DNA from 2 places in the Agromyces marinus genome. Region 1 is predicted to be linked to the other one. Evidence: predicted binding sites of a transcription regulator. Region 1 holds the regulator's gene; the other holds the start of a gene.

Evidence for each region. Region 1 encodes HspR, which represses chaperone genes until heat shock. Its sites were predicted from a motif close to AAGTTGAGTCNNNNNGACTCAACTT; they were not measured.
Region 2: DSM26151_RS03245 (ATP-dependent Clp protease ATP-binding subunit) is a predicted target of HspR. The motif match lies at 2,961-2,985, and genes of this name have one in related genera.

Annotation. Positions count from the first base shown of each region.
Region 1 is NZ_CP087879.1:3,035,440-3,040,718, reverse strand. It holds gene dnaK (molecular chaperone DnaK) at 1-845, shown strand, start outside; gene DSM26151_RS14370 (nucleotide exchange factor GrpE) at 842-1,519, shown strand; gene DSM26151_RS14365 (DnaJ C-terminal domain-containing protein) at 1,616-2,629, shown strand; gene DSM26151_RS14360 (heat shock protein transcriptional repressor HspR) at 2,629-3,051, shown strand; gene DSM26151_RS14355 (ion channel protein) at 3,198-4,532, shown strand; gene DSM26151_RS14350 (FAD-dependent oxidoreductase) at 4,582-5,279, opposite strand, start outside.
Region 2 is NZ_CP087879.1:672,938-678,216, forward strand. It holds gene DSM26151_RS03230 (hypothetical protein) at 1-984, opposite strand; gene DSM26151_RS03235 (hypothetical protein) at 1,666-2,271, opposite strand; gene DSM26151_RS03240 (hypothetical protein) at 2,273-2,824, opposite strand; gene DSM26151_RS03245 (ATP-dependent Clp protease ATP-binding subunit) at 3,003-5,279, shown strand, end outside.

The sequences.
Region 1 (5,279 bases):
TCGCCGTGGGCGCGGCACTCCAGGCCGGCGTCCTCAAGGGCGAGCGCAAGGACGTGCTGCTCATCGACGTCACCCCCCTGAGCCTCGGCATCGAGACCAAGGGCGGCATCATGACCAAGCTCATCGAGCGCAACACGGCCATCCCGACCAAGCGCAGCGAGACCTTCACGACCGCCGACGACAACCAGCCGTCGGTCGCGATCCAGGTCTTCCAGGGCGAGCGCGAGTTCACGCGCGACAACAAGCCGCTCGGCACGTTCGAGCTGACCGGCATCGCGCCGGCGCCCCGCGGCATCCCGCAGATCGAGGTCACCTTCGACATCGACGCGAACGGCATCGTGCACGTGTCTGCGAAGGACAAGGGCACCGGCAAGGAGCAGTCGATGACCATCACCGGCGGCTCGTCGCTGCCGAAGGAGGACATCGAGCGGATGGTCCGCGACGCCGAGGAGCACGCGGCCGAAGACAAGCAGCGCCGCGAGTCCGCCGAGGTCCGCAACCAGGCCGAGCAGCTCGCCTACTCGGTCGACAAGCTCATCAAGGACAACGACGACAAGCTCCCGGCCGACGTCAAGTCCGAGGTGCAGGGCGATGTCGATGCGCTGAAGACCGCGCTCGCGGGCGAGGACGACGACGCCGTGAAGTCGGCGTTCGAGAAGCTCTCGCAGTCGCAGGGCAAGCTCGGCGAGGCGATCTACGCGCAGGGCCAGCAGGCGGATGCCGCGGCCGGCGCCAACCCCGGCGAGGACGCGACGGCGACCGGCGCCGAGGGCGCTGACTCCTCCGACGAGGACGTCGTCGACGCCGAGGTCATCGACGACGAGGATGAGAAGAAGCAGGCATGACGGACGAGAACCAGAACCAGGACGAGTCGATCATCCGCGACAAACGGCGGATCGACCCGGAGACGGGCGAGGTTCGCAAGCCGAAGGCCGACGGGGCGGACGCCGAGTCCGCCCCCGAGGCCGGTGCGACGGCTGCCGCGGCATCCGCTTCGCCCGATGCAGACGCGGCTGGTGAGCCCGATGCCGACGCGCCCGCCGAGGGCGAGGACGAGTTGACCGTCGAGGACATCCTGAGCGCCGCGCAGGCCGAGGTCGACGACCCGTCGGCCGAGCACCTCGCCGACCTCAAGCGCGTCACGGCCGAGTACGCCAACTATCGCAAGCGCACCGAGGCGAACCGCGAACTCGAGCGCGAGCGCGCGATGGGCGCGGCGGTCGCGGTGCTGCTGCCCGTGCTCGACGACCTCGACCGCGCCGAGAAGCACGGCGACCTCGAGAGCGAGGGGGCGTTCGCCACGATCGCGGCCAAGCTCCGCGCGTCGGTCGAGCGGCTGGGCCTCGCGAAGTTCGGCGAGGTGGGCGAGGCGTTCGATCCGCAGCGCCACGAGGCGATCTTCCAGCAGCACTCCGACGAGGTCGAGGTCGACACGGTCGCCGACGTCGTCGAGACGGGCTACCTGCTGGGCGACACGCTCCTCCGGGTCGCGAAGGTCGTCGTCAAGACGCCGGCGTGACCCGCACGGGCCGGTCCGCGGCATCCGCCATGCTCGGCGGGCGTCGCGGTCCGGCCCGCCCCGGTTCCCAGTAGATTCAGCAGGAAGGAGGCGCCGATGGCCAGCCAGGATTGGTTCGACAAGGACTTCTACGCCATCCTCGGCGTCTCGAAGGATGCGAGCGACGCCGACGTCAAGAAGGCGTACCGCAAGCTCGCCCGCAAGTACCACCCCGACCAGAACCCGGGGGATGCGGCGGCCGAGGCGAAGTTCAAGGAGATCAGCGAGGCGAACTCGGTGCTCTCGGATGCCGAGCAGCGCAAGGAGTACGACGCCGTGCGCGCGATGGGCGGCGGCGCGCGATTCACCGCACCCGGCGGCGCCGGCGCCGGCGGCTTCGAGGACGTCTTCGGCGGCATGTTCGGCCAGCAGGGCGGCGGCGCCCGGTACACGTTCCGTCCGGGGGCCGGCGGGCCGGGCGGCCCCGGCGGCGAGTACGACGACCTGCTCGGCGGGCTCTTCGGCGGGGGCCGGTTCGGCCAGCCCACCGGCGGCTACCGCGGGTTCGGCGGGCCGACGAAGGGCCGCGACGTCACCGCGTCGACCACGCTCGACTTCATCACGGCCACACGCGGCGACCGGATCACGCTGCAGACCGCGGAGGGCCGCGAGATCACCGTGAACGTTCCCGCGGGCGTCTCCGACGGGCAGAAGATCCGCCTGCGCGGCAAGGGCCACCCGTCGCCCGACGGGGGCGAGCATGGCGACATCGTGCTCACGGTGAAGGTCCGCAGGCACCCGGTGTTCGAGCGCGACGGGTTGAACCTGCGCGTGAACGTGCCCGTGACGTTCGCCGAGGCCGCGCTCGGCGCGACCATCCAGGTGCCCACGCTCGGCGGCGACCCCGTGAAGCTCAGGGTGGCGCCCGGAACCCCGAGCGGCCGCGTCCTGCGCGTCAAGGGCCGAGGTGTCGAGACCGCCAAGGGCACGGGCGACCTGCTCGCCGTGGTCCAGGTCGCGGTTCCCGCCCATCTGACGAAGGATGCCGAGGAGAAACTGCGCGAGTTCCAGTCGCAGCTTCCCGACGAGGACCCCCGAGAGGACCTGCTCGCCAAGGCCCGGAGTTCCTGATGCAGGTCGACGGCGAGAGCCCGCTGTTCGTCATCTCGATCGCGGCCGAGCTGGCGGGCATGCACCCCCAGACGCTCCGCCAGTACGACCGCATGGGCCTGGTCTCGCCGAAGCGCACGGCGGGCAAGTCGCGTCGCTATTCGATGCGGGATGTCGCCCAGCTGCGCGAGATCCAGCAGCTCTCGAGCGAGGGCGTGAGCCTCGAGGGCATCCGGCGGGTGCTCGGCCTCGAGAACGAGGTCAGCGAGCTGCGCGGTCGGGTGCGCGAACTCGAGCGCGCGCTCGCCGATGAGATGCTGAACCGACCGGGGCGCCGCGTCTTCGCTGCGGGCTCCGCGGGCGAGGTCGTCTCGCTGCGCACGGGAACGCGCGTTCGGCGCGAGAACGCGGTCGTCGTGTGGCGCCCGCTCGAGCGCGACTGAGACCGGAGCGGGTCCGGGGGGCGACTCGGCGCGCAGGATGTCACGTGCTCCCTCCTGCGTCGGGACCCGCGGTGTGCGAGGCTGTGCCCAGCGGTCCGGACCTGCTCCGGCGGTCCGGCGATGCGCGATCGCGATCGGGGGCGACGATGACGGATGACTCGGCCGACATGCCCATGCCGGCGCCCACGCCGGCCCAACTGCTCGTCCTCCTCGTGCCCGCGCTCGTCGTCGGCGTGCTCTGCGCGCTGGTCCTCCGCGCGCTCGACCTCGCGGCGGGCGCGCTCCAGGGGGTGCTGTGGACGACGTTGCCCGGCGCACTGGGCGTCGATCCGAACGGCTGGTGGATCGTCGTCGTGCTCACCGCGACCGGGTTCGCGGTGGGGCTGGGGCTCCAGTTCCTGCCGGGCCACGGCGGCCCCGACTCGGCCACGACGGAACTCGTCGCCGAGCCGCTGAAGCTCCGCACGCTGCCCGGGCTCGTCATCGTCACGGGTCTCGCGCTCGCGGGCGGGGTCAGCCTCGGCCCGGAGAACCCGATCATCGCGATCAACGTCGCGCTCACGGTCGCGCTGTTCGGCCGGCTGATGCCGCGCGTGGGCGCGAACCTCGGCATGCTGATGGCCGCTGCGGGCACGATCGGCGCCCTGTTCGGTTCGCCCGTCGCCGCGGCCCTGCTCTTCACGGGGACGCTCGCCGCGATCCGCGGCGGGGGCGCGCTGTGGGACAAGCTGTTCCTGCCGCTGGCCTCGGCGGGCGCCGCGGCCGGGACGATGCACGTGCTGGGCGCGCCGCCGCTGCAGTTCACGCTGCCCACGGCACCCACGACGCCCCTGCTGCTCCTGGCCGGCATCGTCATCGCCGTCGCGGGCGTCGCGATCGGACTCATCGGGGCGTTCGCGTTCCCGTTCGTGCACCGGGCGTTCCACTCGCTCCGGCAGCCGTTGCTCATCGCGACGGCGGGCGGGCTGGTGCTCGGGCTGCTGGGGCTCATCGGCGGCCCGATCACGTTGTTCAAGGGGCTCGACCAGATGGGGGAGCTGTTCGAGGACCCCGACGCCTACGACCCCGGGCAGCTCGTCGTGATCGTGCTCATCAAGCTCGTCGCGCTGGTGGTGGCTGCGAGCGCCGCGTTCCGCGGTGGTCGCATCTTCCCGGCGGCGTTCGCGGGTGCGGCGCTCGGCCTGCTCGCGCACGCGCTGATCCCGTCGCTGCCGATCGCGCTGTGCGTCGCGAGCGCGCTCATCGGGATCCTCCTGGTGATGGCGAAGGACGGATGGCTCGCCCTGTTCGTCGCGGCGGCGGTCGCCGGCGACCTGGCGCTCCTGCCGTGGCTGTGCGTGATCATCCTCCCGGCGTGGCTGCTCGTGTCGCGGGCGCCGGAGTTCCGGATCGTGTCGGGGTCGGGCCCGGAGGCCTCGCCGGCGACGGCGGATGCCGGGCGGGCGTCCGAGCCCGACGCCGAGCCGCCCCCGGCCCCCTGAGGCGCGATCGAACGGATGGTTCGCCCGGCGGCCCGGGCGCCCGCGACCGTCAGCAGCAGCCGGCCGACCCGTCGAGGCTCGTCGAGCACACGCCCGTCGCGGGCAGCACGAGTTCGACCTTCGCCGCGCCTGCGGCGTCGTCCGCGAGCCACGCGGCGATCGATCGGACCTGCTCGTACCCGGTCGCGAGCAGGAAGGTCGGGGCGCGGCCGTAGCTCTTCATGCCGACGAGGAAGAAGCCGTCCTCGGGCTGCCGGAGTTCGGCGAAGCCGTGCGGTTCGACCGTGCCGCATGAGTGCACGTTCGGGTCGATGAGCGGGGCGAGGCGCTTCGGCGCCTCGACGACGTCGTCGAGTTCGAGGCGCACCTCGCGGAGCATGTCGAGGTCGGGTCGGAACCCCGTGGCGTTCACGATCACGTCGGCGTCGTGCTCGACGAGCTCGCCGCCGCGCGAGCCGACGATCCGCACGCCGCCGCCGTCGCCGCCGCCGCCGTCGGCGGCACGGCCGAGGCGCACGATCTCGAAGCGGTCGAGCACCTCGACGCGCCCCGCCGCGACGAGGTCGTCGACGCGGCGCCCGATCGAGGCGCGCGCGGCGAGGCCGTCGTCCTCGGATGTGGTGACACGCACCGCCGAGGCGTTGCGGATCGCCCACGTGATGCGGGTCCCGGGCTCCTCGCGTGCGAGCGCGGCGAGCGCGAGCAGGGTGTTCGCCGCGGAGTGGCCTGCGCCGACGACGGTCACGC
Region 2 (5,279 bases), 840 kb from region 1:
CTACTCCACGGAAACGAGTGCGTGGGCCCACACCGGGAGATGGACGAGGCTGGCGTCGAGCCGTCGTTGAAGTCCCGGGGTTAGACGAACGCGATTCAAGTCGCGAAGATAAGAAGCGTGTTCATCGGCCAAGCGCGCTCGGAGTTCGCGGACGCTAGCGCCCTCAACTCGACGGATCTCGTCAGCGCGGGCAAAAACTGAATGCTTCATCAAGTCGTGATACGTGTACTCGCCTGGGTCCTTCGAGATGTAGTTGTCGTAGGCCGCATCGACAAGATTCGGGTCCTGACGCCAGAGTTCAGATGCCAGATCGACCGGCAGATACCGATGAATCCGCTCGACATAGTATCGAGCGGGGGCGCCGCCAGAAGTTCGCAGCTCTATGTGGTTGCGATGCTCAGAGAATCCGATACCGTGGGACACCCCTTGGAGGCCCACGGCGCGCAACAACACGGAAAAGTAGCCACCGTAGAGAGCGAAAGCCCGCTTTCCGCGCCGAGAAATGGTGGCGACGGACGACGCATATTCCGCAAGGCGCGTTGCGTTAGCAGGATCGACCTCTTCGAGGTTGTCGATCCAGATCACCACCTCTTCCTCATCGGAGGATCCGATCGATGTAGCGAGATGTCTTGGGTCCTGAGCCGCGAAGACGCGCCTGAGCTTCGGGCGGTTCTCGCCGGCGGCAGCGACAGTGCATCTCCACAGCAGGTCATTGGCGTCGTCGATCCACGTCTCGCCCGGTGTTGCCATGAGATACGGTGCCAAAACCCACCGCGGAAGCTTCGCGTCCGCCTGGGGTAATGACCGACCAAGTCGTCGGGCGTACTTCTCGAATTGCTTCGGGGCCAGACTCGTGTACGCGGTGTTGAAGCGCAACCAAGCCTCAGCAACTGTGCGGGCGAAATCCTCGGTCCACGCTTCGGGACGAACGACTCCGTGCTGCCTGAGCTCATCGGATATGTGCAGAATCTCGGCCAGCGCCACGTGCGAACGCTTGGGGGCGCCGTTGTGATACTGAAATAGGGGAGTGCGAGGGTCAATGGCGTATGGCCTATCGACGGCCGCCGAGAGCGAGAGTACAAATCCCTTTGTTCCCTCCGCCTGGTAGGCCGCGATCGTCCCAGGTACGATTAGGCCGTCGTACTCACTAGTCAGCTCGCGAAGTGTTTCTTGGTCTGTGGACCCGTACGCAAGAAAATGCGAGAAGTCGTCAAACACTCTTCGACCTCTCTGCCTGCAACTTGGCGACGAGCCTCGCGCGGACCGTGCGACTGCGTTGCTGGGGTCTGGCGAGCACGAGGATTCGCATGCTTGCTCCGTCCAAAGTCATGACTCCGATGCCGTTCTCGGCTGCCTGAAGTAGCCCCGTCTGCTTGGGTAGGCCTCTCGTGACGATCCAGCTGCGATCGAAGGAGAGCCGGTTATACATAGCCTGCTCAAGCGCACGTTGGAACGATGCTAGCTTCAATTCATAGGCCGATGTCGTACGAGTGACCGACAGCGTCGCAAGGTCAACCCGTCGTCCATTCCACGGAAACTCGGAGACAACGAGCGTGCTCTCTCGCACGCGGCCGGTGGCGCGAAGAAGGTCCAGAAGAGGTGGAAGGAGAAGAGCTTCTTCGTGATTCTGAATGCGGGGCTCCGAGAGCCATGGCATGACGACCATCAATCGCCATCCAATTCGAGGGCTTCAGCGGCTATAGACAGCGATGGGGTTCGTTCTTCCGCTTGAGTCGCTTGGAGTTCGGCCTTCTGAACGGCCCTGTACGGTGCCAGGACGAGGAGGAAGAGGATCGCGCCAGCTAGGAAAACTCCGGCCGATATGTACAAGAAGATGTGTGCGGGAGTAAGCCCGAAGAAGTCCTTAAGCATCGCGAGGATGCATGCAGCGACCATCGCGATGGCAAAAGCGAGTGCGAACCAGAAGGCCAGGCGTACCCGCCGCCCCACGCGCGATGCCGCCCTGTGTGCAGCGTCGTCGAGCGAAAGCAACTGCTGATAGACCCGAGTCGCCTCCATCGCCTCCCCCGGATCGACGCGAGTCAGGTAGCGGTCGGTGCCGTTGTCGTAGTCGCGAAGAATTTCGTTCAGCACGCCTCGAAGCTTCTTCAGCTGGTCGGTGGCTGCGAGCTGCAGTCGAGCTGAGACCTCTGCGGCGCGCTCCCCAAGCTTGTTGGCCAGGCCAGGTGCATGGACGACGACGAACCAGATGATTGCAAAGCTTGCAAGCGCGCAAGGTATTCCGACCGCAAGAATCGCCCCCTGCCCCAAGTTACGGCCTTCCAAGAATGTCGTCGCGGATCACGGACTTTGTCGTGTATTCGTCGTGCTGCTGGTAAACGTAGCGAATCAACCGCCGGAGTGGCCAGCCGGCGAATCGTTTGCGCAACGACTCCGCCGCGCGGACGGTGCCGGCGGGCAGGTCGCGCACGAGGGCGTCGTAGTACTCCCGACCGAGTGGCGTGAGGGCGAAGTCCCGTGTGGAGTACGGGACGGGGGCCGCGTCGTTCCCGACGGCCATGGAGACTTCATACTGATCCTCGTTTGAGGCGCTCGACTCGGCGGTGTCTTTGATCAATCCTCCCGAGCGCAGGACGTCGACAGCTTGGTAGACCTTTTGGGAGAATGGTCCGAAGTTGTATGCCTCGAAGTCCGCGGACTCAGTCATGGATCGCTGGGCTTCGGTTTCATGCTCAAGCAAGAAGACCAACTTTTCGAGCCGCGTGATCCCACGGATCTCGCCCCGCCGTTCGGCCGGACCAGGGTCACTGCCCAACAGGAGGACGATCGCGTCGTCGACCTCGAACTCGGTCGGTTCAGACATGTGCTCACCTCCGGAGTCGTCCTAGACAGATCAACGATAGGGCCAGCCAAGGACGAAGAGGGGTACGGAGTCGATCTGTTCGTGGCGGATTCACGCCGATCGGCTGTTGAGGAATAGTGGAAGCGCTCGCGCGTTGAAGTTGAGCGTACCCAACTCAAGTTCCCCCAGGAGGACCCAGGTGCCAGACGACTTCAACGAGGCCGGCGCGAGCTCGTTCGACGAGTTCCTCGCCCGCTACCTCGCGGGTGAGCAGGCCAGGCAGGCGCGGTCGATCGACCTCAGCCGGTTCCTGACCTCGCGCACCCAGAGCATCCTGCAGCGTGCCGGACGCTTCGCGCTCGAGCGCGGGCAGACCGAGCTCGACGCCCTGCACATCCTGCGCGTCATCGTCGAGGACGAGTCCGTCGCGCAGGCGATCACGCGCGTGAGCGCGTCGCCCGAGCGCATCATCACGGCGACCGAGGCGCGGCTGCCCGCGGGTCTCGATACGGGCGCTGACGCGTCCTACTCGACCAGCGAGCGGGCGAACGCGGCGACCATCACCCCGTCGGCCAGCCGCGCGCTGTTCCACGCGTACCAGGTCGCGCGCTCGAGCGGGTCGACGTACATCGACCCCGAGCACCTCTTCTTCGCGCTCGTGCTCGGGCAGGACGCCCCCGCCGGGCAGGTGCTCGCGCGCGCCGGCGTCACCGCGGACGCGCTCGCGGCCGGCCTGGGCGAGCACGTGGCATCCGATGTCGACTCGGATGAGGGGTCACGATACGGCGCTGGCGCGCCTACTCGACCCACGGAGGAGTCCGCCACGCCCATGCTCGACAAGTTCGGCCTCGACCTCACCGAGCGCGCAGCGAACGGCGAGCTCGACCCCGTGATCGGACGCACCGACGAGATCGAGCAGACCATCGAGATCCTCAGCCGCCGCACGAAGAACAACCCCGTGCTGATCGGCGAGGCCGGCGTCGGCAAGACCGCGATCGTCGAGGGCCTGGCCCGCGCGATCGTCGAGGAGAACGTGCCCGAGGCGCTGCTCGGCAAGCGCGTCGTCGCGCTCGACCTGCCCGCCATGCTCGCAGGCACCCGCTACCGCGGCGACTTCGAGGAGCGCCTCACCAAGACGATGGAGGAGATCGCCGAGCACAAGGGCGAGCTGATCGTCTTCGTCGACGAGGTGCACTCGGTCGTCGGCGCCGGCGGCGCCGGTGAGGGCATGGACGCGGGGAACATCCTGAAGCCCCGCCTCGCCCGCGGCGAGCTGCACGTCGTGGGCGCGACCACGCTCAAGGAGTACCGCACCATCGAGAAGGACCCCGCGCTCGAGCGCCGGTTCCAGCCGGTGAAGGTCGGCGAGCCCTCGATCGAGGACGCCGTGCTCATCATGCAGGGCCTGCGCCCCGCGTACGAGGAGCACCACGGCGTCACCTATACCGACGAGGCGCTGCGCGCAGCCGTCGAGCTCTCCGCGCGGTACCTCACCGACCGCGTGCTGCCCGACAAGGCCATCGACCTCATCGACCAGGCCGGCGCGCGCCTGCGCCTGAAGCTCGGCGTGAAGGTGGATGTCTCGGCCCTCATCGAGCGCCTCGCCGACCTGGAGGCCGACAAGAACGCGGCCGTCCGCGCCGAGCACTACGAGGAGGCGTCGCGCATCCGCGACGAGATCGAGAAGGTGCAGGAGAAGTTGGATGACGCCACCTCCGGTGGTCGAGTAGCGACGAAGGAGCGTATCGAGACCGGGAACGAGGGTCTCGATACGGGCGCCGGGGCGCCCTACTCGACCAACGGGGGAGGCGCCGGGGCGCCCTACTCGACCAACGACACGGTCATCGACGAGGCGCAGATCGCCGCCGTGATCTCGCGGGCCACCGGCATTCCGGTGAACCGCGTCACGGAGGGCGAGCGCGAGCGCCTCGCGAACCTCGAGGGCGAGCTGCACGCCCGGGTCATCGGGCAGGACGACGCGGTCACCGCCGTCGCCCGCTCGGTGCGCCGCAACCGCACCGGCATGGGCGACGCCAAGCGGCCGGTCGGGTCGTTCCTGTTCCTCGGACCGACCGGCGTCGGCAAGACCGAGCTGGCGCGCGCCCTCGCGGCGAGCCTGTTCGACGACGAGGGCGCGATCATCCGCTTCGACATGAGCGAGTTCGGCGAGCGCCACACGGTGAGCAGGCTCGTCGGCGCCCCTCCCGGATACGTGGGCTACGACGAGGCCGGACAGCTCACCGAGCGCGTGCGGCGCAACCCGTACTCGATCGTGCTGTTCGACGAGATCGAGAAGGCGCACCCCGACGTGTTCAACCTGCTGCTGCAGGTGCTCGACGACGGACGCCTGACCGACGGCCAGGGTCGCACGGTCGACTTCCGCAACACGGTGGTCATCATGACCTCGAACCTCGGTTCGGAGTTCCTCGCGTCGCGGTCGGGTGCGCTCGGCTTCGTGGCGTCGGCGGATGCTGCG